2 regions of the Pseudocitrobacter sp. 2023LY-00077 genome follow, and region 2 is predicted to be linked to the other one. Evidence: predicted binding sites of a transcription regulator. Region 2 holds the regulator's gene; the other holds the start of a gene.
What was found. Region 2 encodes sigma-54, which starts transcription at its own class of promoters, with help from an activator protein. Its sites were predicted from a motif close to GTTGGCACANNTTTCGCTNT; they were not measured.
Positions count from the first base shown of each region.

Region 1: norV (anaerobic nitric oxide reductase flavorubredoxin) is a predicted target of sigma-54. The motif match lies at 2,116-2,135, and genes of this name have one in related genera.

Region 1 is NZ_JBSPEI010000002.1:91,418-96,362, reverse strand. It holds gene norW (NADH:flavorubredoxin reductase NorW) at 1-624, opposite strand, end outside; gene norV (anaerobic nitric oxide reductase flavorubredoxin) at 621-2,069, opposite strand; gene norR (nitric oxide reductase transcriptional regulator NorR) at 2,256-3,776, shown strand; gene gutQ (arabinose-5-phosphate isomerase GutQ) at 3,773-4,747, opposite strand.
Region 2 is NZ_JBSPEI010000005.1:73,576-78,520, reverse strand. It holds gene lptC (LPS export ABC transporter periplasmic protein LptC) at 1-464, shown strand, start outside; gene lptA (lipopolysaccharide ABC transporter substrate-binding protein LptA) at 433-987, shown strand; gene lptB (LPS export ABC transporter ATP-binding protein) at 994-1,719, shown strand; gene rpoN (RNA polymerase factor sigma-54) at 1,767-3,200, shown strand; gene hpf (ribosome hibernation promoting factor) at 3,223-3,510, shown strand; gene ptsN (PTS IIA-like nitrogen regulatory protein PtsN) at 3,567-4,055, shown strand; gene rapZ (RNase adapter RapZ) at 4,089-4,943, shown strand; gene npr (PTS phosphocarrier protein NPr) at 4,940-4,945, shown strand, end outside.

The DNA.
Region 1 (4,945 bases), on a different contig from region 2:
CGACTGCAACTGGGTTTTCAGCAGCAGATGCACGCCCATGTCGGTCAGACGATGTTGCAGACGGCTGCTCACTTCCGGCGGCATCAGTGACGCCAGAATGCAGGCGGAGTTATCCACCACTGTCACCGCTTTACCAGCGCGACTGAAGTCCATCGCCAGCTCGCTGCCAATCAGCCCGCCGCCGATAATCAGTACACGCTGCGCATCACGCAGGATACTCTGCGCGGCCCCGAATTCCTGCTGGCTGTTGAGGGTCAGCATCAGCTCTTTTCCGGGAACCGGCGGTACGATGGTTGATGCGCCTGTCGCCAGCACCAGTTTGTCGTAGCGCCACTCTCTGTCCTGACTTTTCACCACTTTGGCCTGTGCGTCGATGTCGCTTACCCAGGTTTGTGGAAAGAGATTCAGATTGTACTGCTCGGCAAACTCGCCCGCGGTTTGCAGCGTCAGGTCGGCGGCGGTTTGCCCCCGGCTGACGACGTGGCTGAGGTCTGGCTTGTTGTACTCATCAATACTGTCGGCGGCGATCAAGGTCAGCGGCACGGCAGCATCCTGTTTGCGAATATTTTTCACCAGTTGGCGGGCCGCGAAGCCCGACCCGATGATCACGATGCCATTATTCATTTTGCCTCCGTGGCCAGCACATCGAAGACATCTTTACCTAGTGAGCATTCCGGGCACAGGAAGTTGTCTGGCACGTCGCTCCACGGCGTGCCCGGCTGGACATCCTGGTTCGGCTCGCCTTTTGCCGGATCGTAAATCCACTGGCAGACGCTGCACTGCATGCTTGGGCCGAGGTCAGCGGCTGCCGCTGCGGCACAGGCGCATTCTTCCTGCGCGGTTGTGACTTCGGCACTCACCTCCGGCAGCGGCGCAAGCGCCCACTGGCGGGCGATTTCCCGACCGTGTTCGCGGCACACTTCCAGCGCGTCAAAGTCCGGGCGCCATTTGGCTTTCAGGCTCAACGACATTTCAAAACCGGCATCCTGCAAGCGGGTAGAGAGACGGTCAACCGCGCCGCCGCTCCAGCCATGTGAACCGAATGCGCTGGCGCGTTTGTTACGGAAACGCAGACCTGTCATCTCTTCGACCAGACCGGCAATTTTCGGCATCATCACGTTGTTCATGGTTGAAGTACCGACCAGCACACCTTTAGAACGGAAAACATTGGTCAGGATTTCGTTTTTATCGCTGCGGGCAACGTTGAAGATTTTCACCGCCACGCGTGGGTCAACTTCGTTGATGCCCTGAGCAATCGCATCCGCCATCATGCGGGTGTTGTTCGACATGGTGTCGTAGAAAATAGTGATGCGGTCTTCCTGATAATCGGCCGCCCATTTCAGATACAGTTCAACGATTTGCGTCGGATTGTCACGCCATACCACACCGTGGGAGGTGGCAATCATATCGACCGGCAGGTTGAAGCCGAGGATCTCGGTAATTTTTGGCGTTACCAGGCGGCTAAACGGCGTCAGGATATTGGCGTAGTAGCGCTGGCACTGTTCAAACAGTTCGGTCTGATCCACTTCGTCGTTGAACAGACGTTCGTCGCAGTAGTGCTGGCCAAAGGCGTCGTTACTGAACAGAACCGCGTCGCCAGTCATGTAAGTCATCATGCTGTCCGGCCAGTGCAGCATCGGGGTTTCAACGAAGATCAATTGTTTGCCGTTACCGATATCCAGGCTGTCACCGGTTTTCACCGTATGGAAATTCCATTCCGGATGGTGGTGGTGACCGTTGATGGAATCAATGGCGTTGGTGGTGCAGTAAATCGGGGTGTTCGGAATGTAAGACATCAGCTCGGTCAGCGCACCGGCGTGGTCTTCTTCCGCGTGGTTGATAATGATGTAGTCGATGTCGTTCAGGTCGATTTCGCTGCGCAGGTTCTGCACGAATTCGCGGCTGAATTTGTGGTCAACGGTGTCGATCAGGACATTTTTACCTTCACGGATCAGATAGCTGTTGTAGCTGCTACCGCGCAGCGTTTTATATTCGGTACCGTGAAAATCACGCACTTCCCAGTCACGTTGGCCAACCCAATGAATGTTATTTTTAACCAGAATAGACATAGCAACCTCAATCAAATGCAGTGTTTTTAAAAAAGATGTTTTGCTTATTGCAGGTTGCGTGCCAACTTTTTAACTTGTTGTTTTATATATTTTTAATATTTTATCGTGCATTTTTATTGTCAAAATGACTGTTATTGGTATGGTCGATATGACAATATGCATTGTCAAAAAGACAATGAGGTCATCATGAGTTTCTCGGTCGATGTACTGGCGAATATCGCCATCGAGCTACAAAGTGGGGTTGGGCATCAGGATCGCTTTCAGCGTTTAATCACCACGCTGCGTCAGATACTGGAATGCGACGCCTCGGCGCTGCTTCGCTACGATGCGCGGCAATTTATCCCGCTGGCAATCGACGGGCTGGCGCAGGATGTGCTGGGTCGTCGCTTTACTCTGGAAGGGCATCCGCGTCTGGAAGCCATCGCCCGCGCCGGAGATGTCGTCCGCTTCCCCGCAGACAGCGATTTACCCGACCCCTATGATGGATTAATTCCCGGTCAGGAGAGCCTGAAAGTGCATGCCTGTGTCGGGCTGCCGCTGTTTGCCGGGCAGAATCTGATTGGCGCGCTGACGCTCGATGCGATGGAGCCGGCACAGTTTGATGTCTTCAGCGATGAAGAGCTGCGACTGATATCTGCATTGGCCGCCGGGGCACTCAGCAACGCGCTGCTGATTGAACAGCTGGAAAGTCAGAATATGCTGCCGGGAACGCCTGCCGCCTTTGAGCCGGTTGCCAATACCGATATGATTGGCCTGTCGCCGAATATGATGCAGCTGAAAAAAGAGATAGAAATCGTCGCGGCGTCCGATCTCAATGTGTTGATTAGTGGCGAAACGGGTACCGGGAAGGAGCTGGTGGCGAAATCGATTCATGAAGGATCGCCGCGTGCGGCTAACCCGCTGGTCTATCTCAACTGTGCGGCGCTACCGGAAAGCGTGGCGGAAAGTGAGCTCTTTGGCCATGTAAAGGGCGCGTTTACCGGGGCAATCAGCAACCGTAGCGGTAAGTTTGAAATGGCCGATAACGGTACGCTATTCCTCGATGAAATTGGCGAACTGTCTCTGTCGTTGCAGGCCAAATTGCTGCGCGTATTGCAGTATGGCGATATTCAGCGCGTCGGCGATGACCGTAGCCTGCGCGTCGATGTGCGCGTGCTGGCGGCCACCAACCGCGACCTGCGCGAAGAGGTGCTGGCCGGGCGTTTTCGTGCCGATCTGTTCCATCGTCTGAGCGTCTTCCCGCTCTCCGTTCCACCGCTGCGTGAACGTGGTGATGACGTGGTGCTATTGGCGGGCTATTTCTGCGAACAGTGTCGGTTGCGTCTCGGGTTGTCCCGCGTGATTCTAAGCTCCGGGGCGCGGGCGCATTTGCTGAGTTATGGCTGGCCGGGCAACGTGCGAGAGCTGGAACATGCCGTGCATCGCGCGGTGGTGCTGGCGCGCGCAACGCGCAACGGTGGCGAAGTGATTCTGGAAGCGCAGCATTTCACGTTTGAAGAAAGCACGGTTGCGCCAGTCCTTGAAAGTGAAGCGCCAGCGTTACCCGTGTGTCACAACCTGCGTGACGCGACCGAGCACTTCCAGCGTGAGATGATTCGTCAGGCGCTGTCGCAAAACAACAATAACTGGGCGGCCAGCGCGCGGGCGCTGGAGACAGACGTCGCCAACCTGCATCGGCTGGCGAAACGTCTGGGAATGAAGGATTAAAGAATTCCGGCCTGATAGAAGTTTTGCAGGTTGATCGCGCCAACCAGTTGGCCGTGGTCATCCACCACCGGCGCGGCGCTGATTTTTTTCTTCATCAGTTGTTCTTTAGCATCAATGGCGCGACTCTGCGCATTCAGCGTCGTGCCGTTCACCGTCATCGCCAGGCTCACGTTATCCGCCAGCGCGCCGCCGCCAACCAGCCAGCGGCGCAGGTCGCCGTCGGTAAACACGCCTTTCACCTGCAACTGCTCATCGCATACGGCAACCAGGCCCAGCCCGGTGCGGCTCAGTTCGAGCATCGCGTCCATAATACTGGCGTGAATGCTCACCTGCGGCACCTCGGCATCGCGGCGCATCAGATGATGCACTTTATTCAGTAAGCGCGCGCCCAGTGCGCCAGCCGGATGCGAACGGGCAAAATCTTCCTCATTGAAACCCCGCGCCTGCATCACGGCCATCGCCAGCGCATCGCCCATCATCAGCGTATTCACGGTGCTGGAAGTGGGGGCCAGACGCATCGGGCAGGCTTCACGCTCCACGGAAATATCAAGAACGGCTTTTGCGGCTAAACCCAACGGCGAGTGGGATTTTCCGGTCATCGCCAGTAGAACAACGGATTTTTCTTCCAGACGCGGGATGATGAGATCCAGCTCTTTCGCGCCGCCGGAGTAGGAGATAAACAGCATCACATCCTGACTTTCTACCATACCGAGATCGCCGTGCAGCGCCTCTGCCGGATGAACAAAGAATGCGGGGGTGCCAGTACTGGCGAAGGTTGCGGCGAGTTTTTTACCGATATGGCCCGATTTACCGATACCGGAAACAATCAGTTTGCCTTTGCAATTAATGATGGCTTCGGCGGCTTTGATAAAGTCATCACCCAGGCGGTCCGGCAGTTGGCTGGCTTCATGAAGTTCCAGCACCAGCGTTTGACGGCCCGCTTCAAGTAAAAAATTTTTATCCGCAATCATGGCGTTGCATCCTGTCATTTTTGTATGTCGTAGGTGTAGGGTTCGGCGTTTACCGACGTGCGGCGTAAGGGTAATGATTTCTTGCCCCTAATACCAATAGCGCGATCAAGGTCTGGGCGTTTCGCTGAGGGCGAAGTTTTTTTCTCTGCGACACGCGAAGGCGCTTCCTTGAGGCGTTGCGATTGCTTTACCATAATT
Region 2 (4,945 bases):
ACGACCCAACTTATAAAAGCGAACATACCGATACGGTGGTCTACAGCCCTGAAGGCGCGTTGAATTATCGGTTAATCGCAGAACACGTCGAGTATTTTTCCGACGAAGCTGTCTCGTGGTTTACCCAGCCGCGACTGACCACGTTTGACACCGATAAAGTGCCAACCTGGTCAATCAAAGCCGATAAAGCGAAGCTGACAAACGATCGCATGCTGTACCTTTACGGTCACGTTGAAGTTAACGCACTGACCCCTGACGCGCAATTGCGCAAAATTACGACGGATAACGCCCAGATCAACCTGGTCACCCAGGATGTTACCTCTGATGATTTGGTGACGTTATACGGAACGACATTTAATTCCAGCGGCCTGAAAATGCGCGGCAATTTACGCAGCAAGAACGCCGAGCTGATTGAAAAGGTTAGAACCTCCTATGAAATTCAGAACAAACAAACTCAGCCTTAAGCTGGCGCTCGCCGGTTCTCTGCTGGCAGCCAGCCTGCCGGCACTGGCACTGACTGGTGATACTGACCAGCCGATTCATATTGAATCCGATCAGCAGTCGCTGGATATGCAGGGCAATATCGTGACCTTTACCGGCAACGTTATTGTGACCCAGGGCAGTATCAAAATTAACGCCGACAAGGTGGTGGTGACCCGTCCTGGCGGCGAAAAAGGCAAAGAAGTGATCGACGGCTACGGTAACCCGGCGACCTTCTACCAGATGCAGGACAACGGCAAACCGGTGAAAGGCCACGCCGCCAAAATGCACTATGAACTGCAAAGTGATTTCGTGGTACTGACCGGTAACGCGTATCTGGAACAGGTCGACAGCAACATCAAGGGCGACAAAATCACTTACCTGGTTAAAGAACAGAAAATGCAGGCGTTTAGCGAAAAAGGTAAACGCGTAACGACCGTTCTGGTTCCGTCCCAGTTGCAGGACAAAAACAAAGACCAGGCTCCGGCACAGAAGAAGAGTAACTAATTCGTTATGGCGACATTAACTGCAAAGAACCTGGCTAAAGCCTACAAAGGCCGCCGCGTGGTAGAGGATGTCAGTCTGACCGTCAACTCCGGTGAGATTGTGGGCCTGCTTGGGCCGAACGGCGCGGGTAAAACCACCACCTTCTACATGGTGGTCGGTATCGTGCCGCGCGATGCGGGCAATATCATTATTGATGACGAAGATATCAGCCTGCTGCCGCTGCACGCCCGTGCGCGCCGCGGGATTGGCTATCTGCCGCAGGAAGCGTCCATTTTCCGTCGTCTGAGCGTATACGACAACCTGATGGCCGTGCTGCAAATTCGCGACGATCTCACCAGCGAACAGCGCGAAGACCGCTGTAATGAGCTGATGGAAGAGTTCCACATCGAACACCTGCGCGACAACATGGGTCAATCGCTGTCCGGGGGCGAACGCCGCCGCGTAGAGATCGCCCGCGCGCTGGCCGCAAATCCGAAATTTATCCTGCTGGATGAACCGTTTGCGGGCGTTGACCCGATCTCCGTTATCGATATCAAACACATCATTGAGCACCTGCGCGACAGCGGTCTCGGCGTGTTAATCACTGACCACAACGTCCGCGAAACGCTGGCGGTGTGTGAGCGTGCGTATATCGTCAGCCAGGGGCAGCTTATCGCCCACGGCACCCCGACAGAGATCTTACAAGACGAACATGTTAAACGTGTGTATCTTGGGGAAGACTTCAGACTCTGATAGGGTAGAAGCATGAGAGAGGTTAGCCGGAGATTATCGCACTGAACATGAAGCAAGGTTTGCAATTAAGGCTCAGCCAACAGCTCGCCATGACGCCACAGCTGCAACAGGCTATTCGCTTGTTACAGCTGTCGACGCTGGAACTGCAGCAGGAACTTCAGCAAGCGCTGGAGAGTAATCCCCTGCTTGAGCAAACCGATATTCATGAAGAAATCGATGCCAAAGAGACGCCGGATAACGAAACGTTAGACAGCGCCGACGCGCTCGAACAGAAAGATATGCCGGAAGAGCTGCCGCTCGATGCCAGCTGGGATGAAATCTACACCGCCGGAACGCCCTCAGGCACTGGCGCAGATTACCAGGACGACGAACTGCCGGTCTATCAGGGCGAAACCACCCAGTCTCTTCAGGATTACCTGATGTGGCAGGTGGAACTCACGCCGTTTACCGATACCGACCGGGCGATAGCCACCTCCATCGTCGACGCCGTTGACGATACCGGTTATCTGACCGTCCCGCTGGAAGATATCCGCGAGAGCATGGGCGATGACGAAATCGGTCTGGATGAAGTCGAAGCGGTGCTTAAACGGATCCAGCGATTTGACCCGGTGGGCGTCGCCGCCCGCGATCTCCGCGATTGCCTGCTTATTCAGCTCTCTCAGTTTGCCAAAGAAACCCCCCGCCTCGCCGAAGCCCGTCTGATCATCAGCGACCATCTCGATCTGCTTGCCAACCACGATTTCCGATCGTTAATGCGCGTCACGCGTCTGAAAGAAGACGTGTTGAAAGAAGCGGTGGATCTGATTCAGTCACTGGATCCGCGTCCGGGTCAGTCGATCCAGACTGGCGAGCCGGAGTACGTTATCCCTGATGTGCTGGTACGCAAAGTCAGTGGCCGCTGGGTGGTGGAACTCAACGCCGACAGCATTCCACGTTTGCAAATTAATCAGCACTACGCGGGCATGTGTAACAACGTCCGTAACGACGCCGACAGCCAGTTTATTCGCAGTAATCTGCAGGATGCGAAGTGGCTGATTAAAAGCCTTGAGAGCCGCAACGACACGTTGCTGCGCGTCAGCCGCTGCATCGTTGAGCAGCAGCAGGCGTTTTTTGAGTCCGGCGAAGAGTATATGAAACCGATGGTGCTGGCGGATATCGCCCAGACCGTCGAGATGCACGAGTCCACGATTTCACGCGTGACTACGCAGAAGTATTTGCATAGCCCGCGCGGTATTTTTGAGCTTAAGTATTTCTTCTCAAGCCATGTGAATACCGAGGGTGGCGGCGAAGCCTCATCCACGGCGATTCGCGCGCTGGTGAAGAAATTGATTGCCGCGGAAAATCCCGCGAAACCACTGAGCGACAGTAAGCTGACCTCCATGCTCTCCGATCAGGGTATCATGGTGGCCCGTCGAACCGTTGCGAAGTACCGAGAGTCTTTATCCATTCCGCCGTCTAACCAGCGTAAACAACTGGTGTGACTCAACTGATAAGGAAGACACTATGCAGCTCAACATCACTGGACACAACGTCGAAATCACTGAAGCCCTGCGCGATTTCATCAACACGAAATTCGTGAAGCTGGAACAGTATTTTGAGAGGATCAATCAGGTCTATATTGTGTTAAAAGTGGAGAAATTGACGCACATCTCGGATGCGACCCTGCATGTTAACGGGGGCGAACTTCATGCCAGCGCGGAAGGGCAGGACATGTATGCCGCTATTGATCTGTTGATCGACAAACTGGCGCGGCAGCTTAATAAACATAAAGATAAACTGAAACAACACTAATTGTCCGGGCGGTCGCCCGATGCCGGTAAAGTGTCGGGCGATGCTTAGGTGAAATTATGATAAATAACGATTCGGCTCTACAACTGAGCAATGTGCTTAACCAGGAATGTACCCGCAGTGCTGTTCACTGCCAGAGTAAAAAACGTGCGCTGGAAATCATCAGTGAACTGGCGGCAAAGCAGTTAGGTCTGCCTCCTCAGGTGGTGTTTGAAGCGATTCTCACCCGCGAGAAAATGGGCAGTACCGGTATTGGCAATGGCATCGCCATTCCACACGGTAAGCTGGAAGAAGATACGCTGCGCGCCGTGGGCGTTTTTGTGCAGCTTGAAACGCCTATCGCGTTCGACGCCATCGACAATCAGCCTGTCGACCTGCTGTTTGCTCTGCTGGTGCCTGCGGACCAAACCAAAACGCACTTACATACGCTTTCACTGGTGGCGAAACGTCTGGCGGATAAAACTATCTGCCGCCGCCTGCGCTCAGCGCAGAGTGACGAAGAGCTTTATCAAATCATCACCGAAACGGAAAACAGTGATGAAGCGTAAGGGAAATGAGTTCGTACTGAGGAGAAACGGTACATGGTACTGATGATCGTCAGCGGCCGCTCAGGCTCGGGTAAATCCGTGGCCTTACGGGCGCTGGAAGATATGGGGTTCTACTGTGTGGACAACCTGCCGGTAGTCCTGCTGCCAGAGCTGGCGAAAACGCTGGCCGACCGGGAGATCTCCGCCGCCGTCAGTATCGACGTGCGTAACATGCCGGAGTCGCCGGAAATCTTCGAAAAAGCGATGGAAAATCTGCCGGACGCATTTTCTCCACAGTTGCTGTTCCTCGATGCCGATCGCAATACGCTGATCCGTCGTTACAGCGACACGCGCCGTCTGCACCCGCTTTCCAGCAAAAACCTGTCACTGGAGAGCGCAATCGACAAAGAGAGCGACCTGCTGGAGCCGCTGCGCTCACGCGCGGACCTTATCGTCGATACCTCCGAGATGTCGGTACACGAGCTGGCAGAAATGCTGCGTACCCGCCTGCTGGGCAAACGCGAGCGCGAACTGACGATGGTGTTTGAATCCTTCGGCTTCAAGCACGGTATTCCTATCGATGCGGATTACGTCTTCGACGTACGCTTCCTGCCAAACCCGCACTGGGATCCAAAACTGCGCCCAATGACCGGCCTCGATAAACCGGTTGCCGCGTTCCTCGACAGGCATACGGAAGTCCATAACTTTATCTACCAGACCCGCAGCTATCTTGAGCTATGGTTACCTATGCTGGAAACCAATAACCGTAGCTATCTGACTGTGGCGATTGGCTGTACCGGCGGTAAACACCGTTCGGTGTATGTCGCCGAACAACTGGCTGACTACTTCCGCTCTCGCGGTAAGAACGTGCAGTCTCGTCACCGGACGCTGGAAAAACGTAAATCATGACC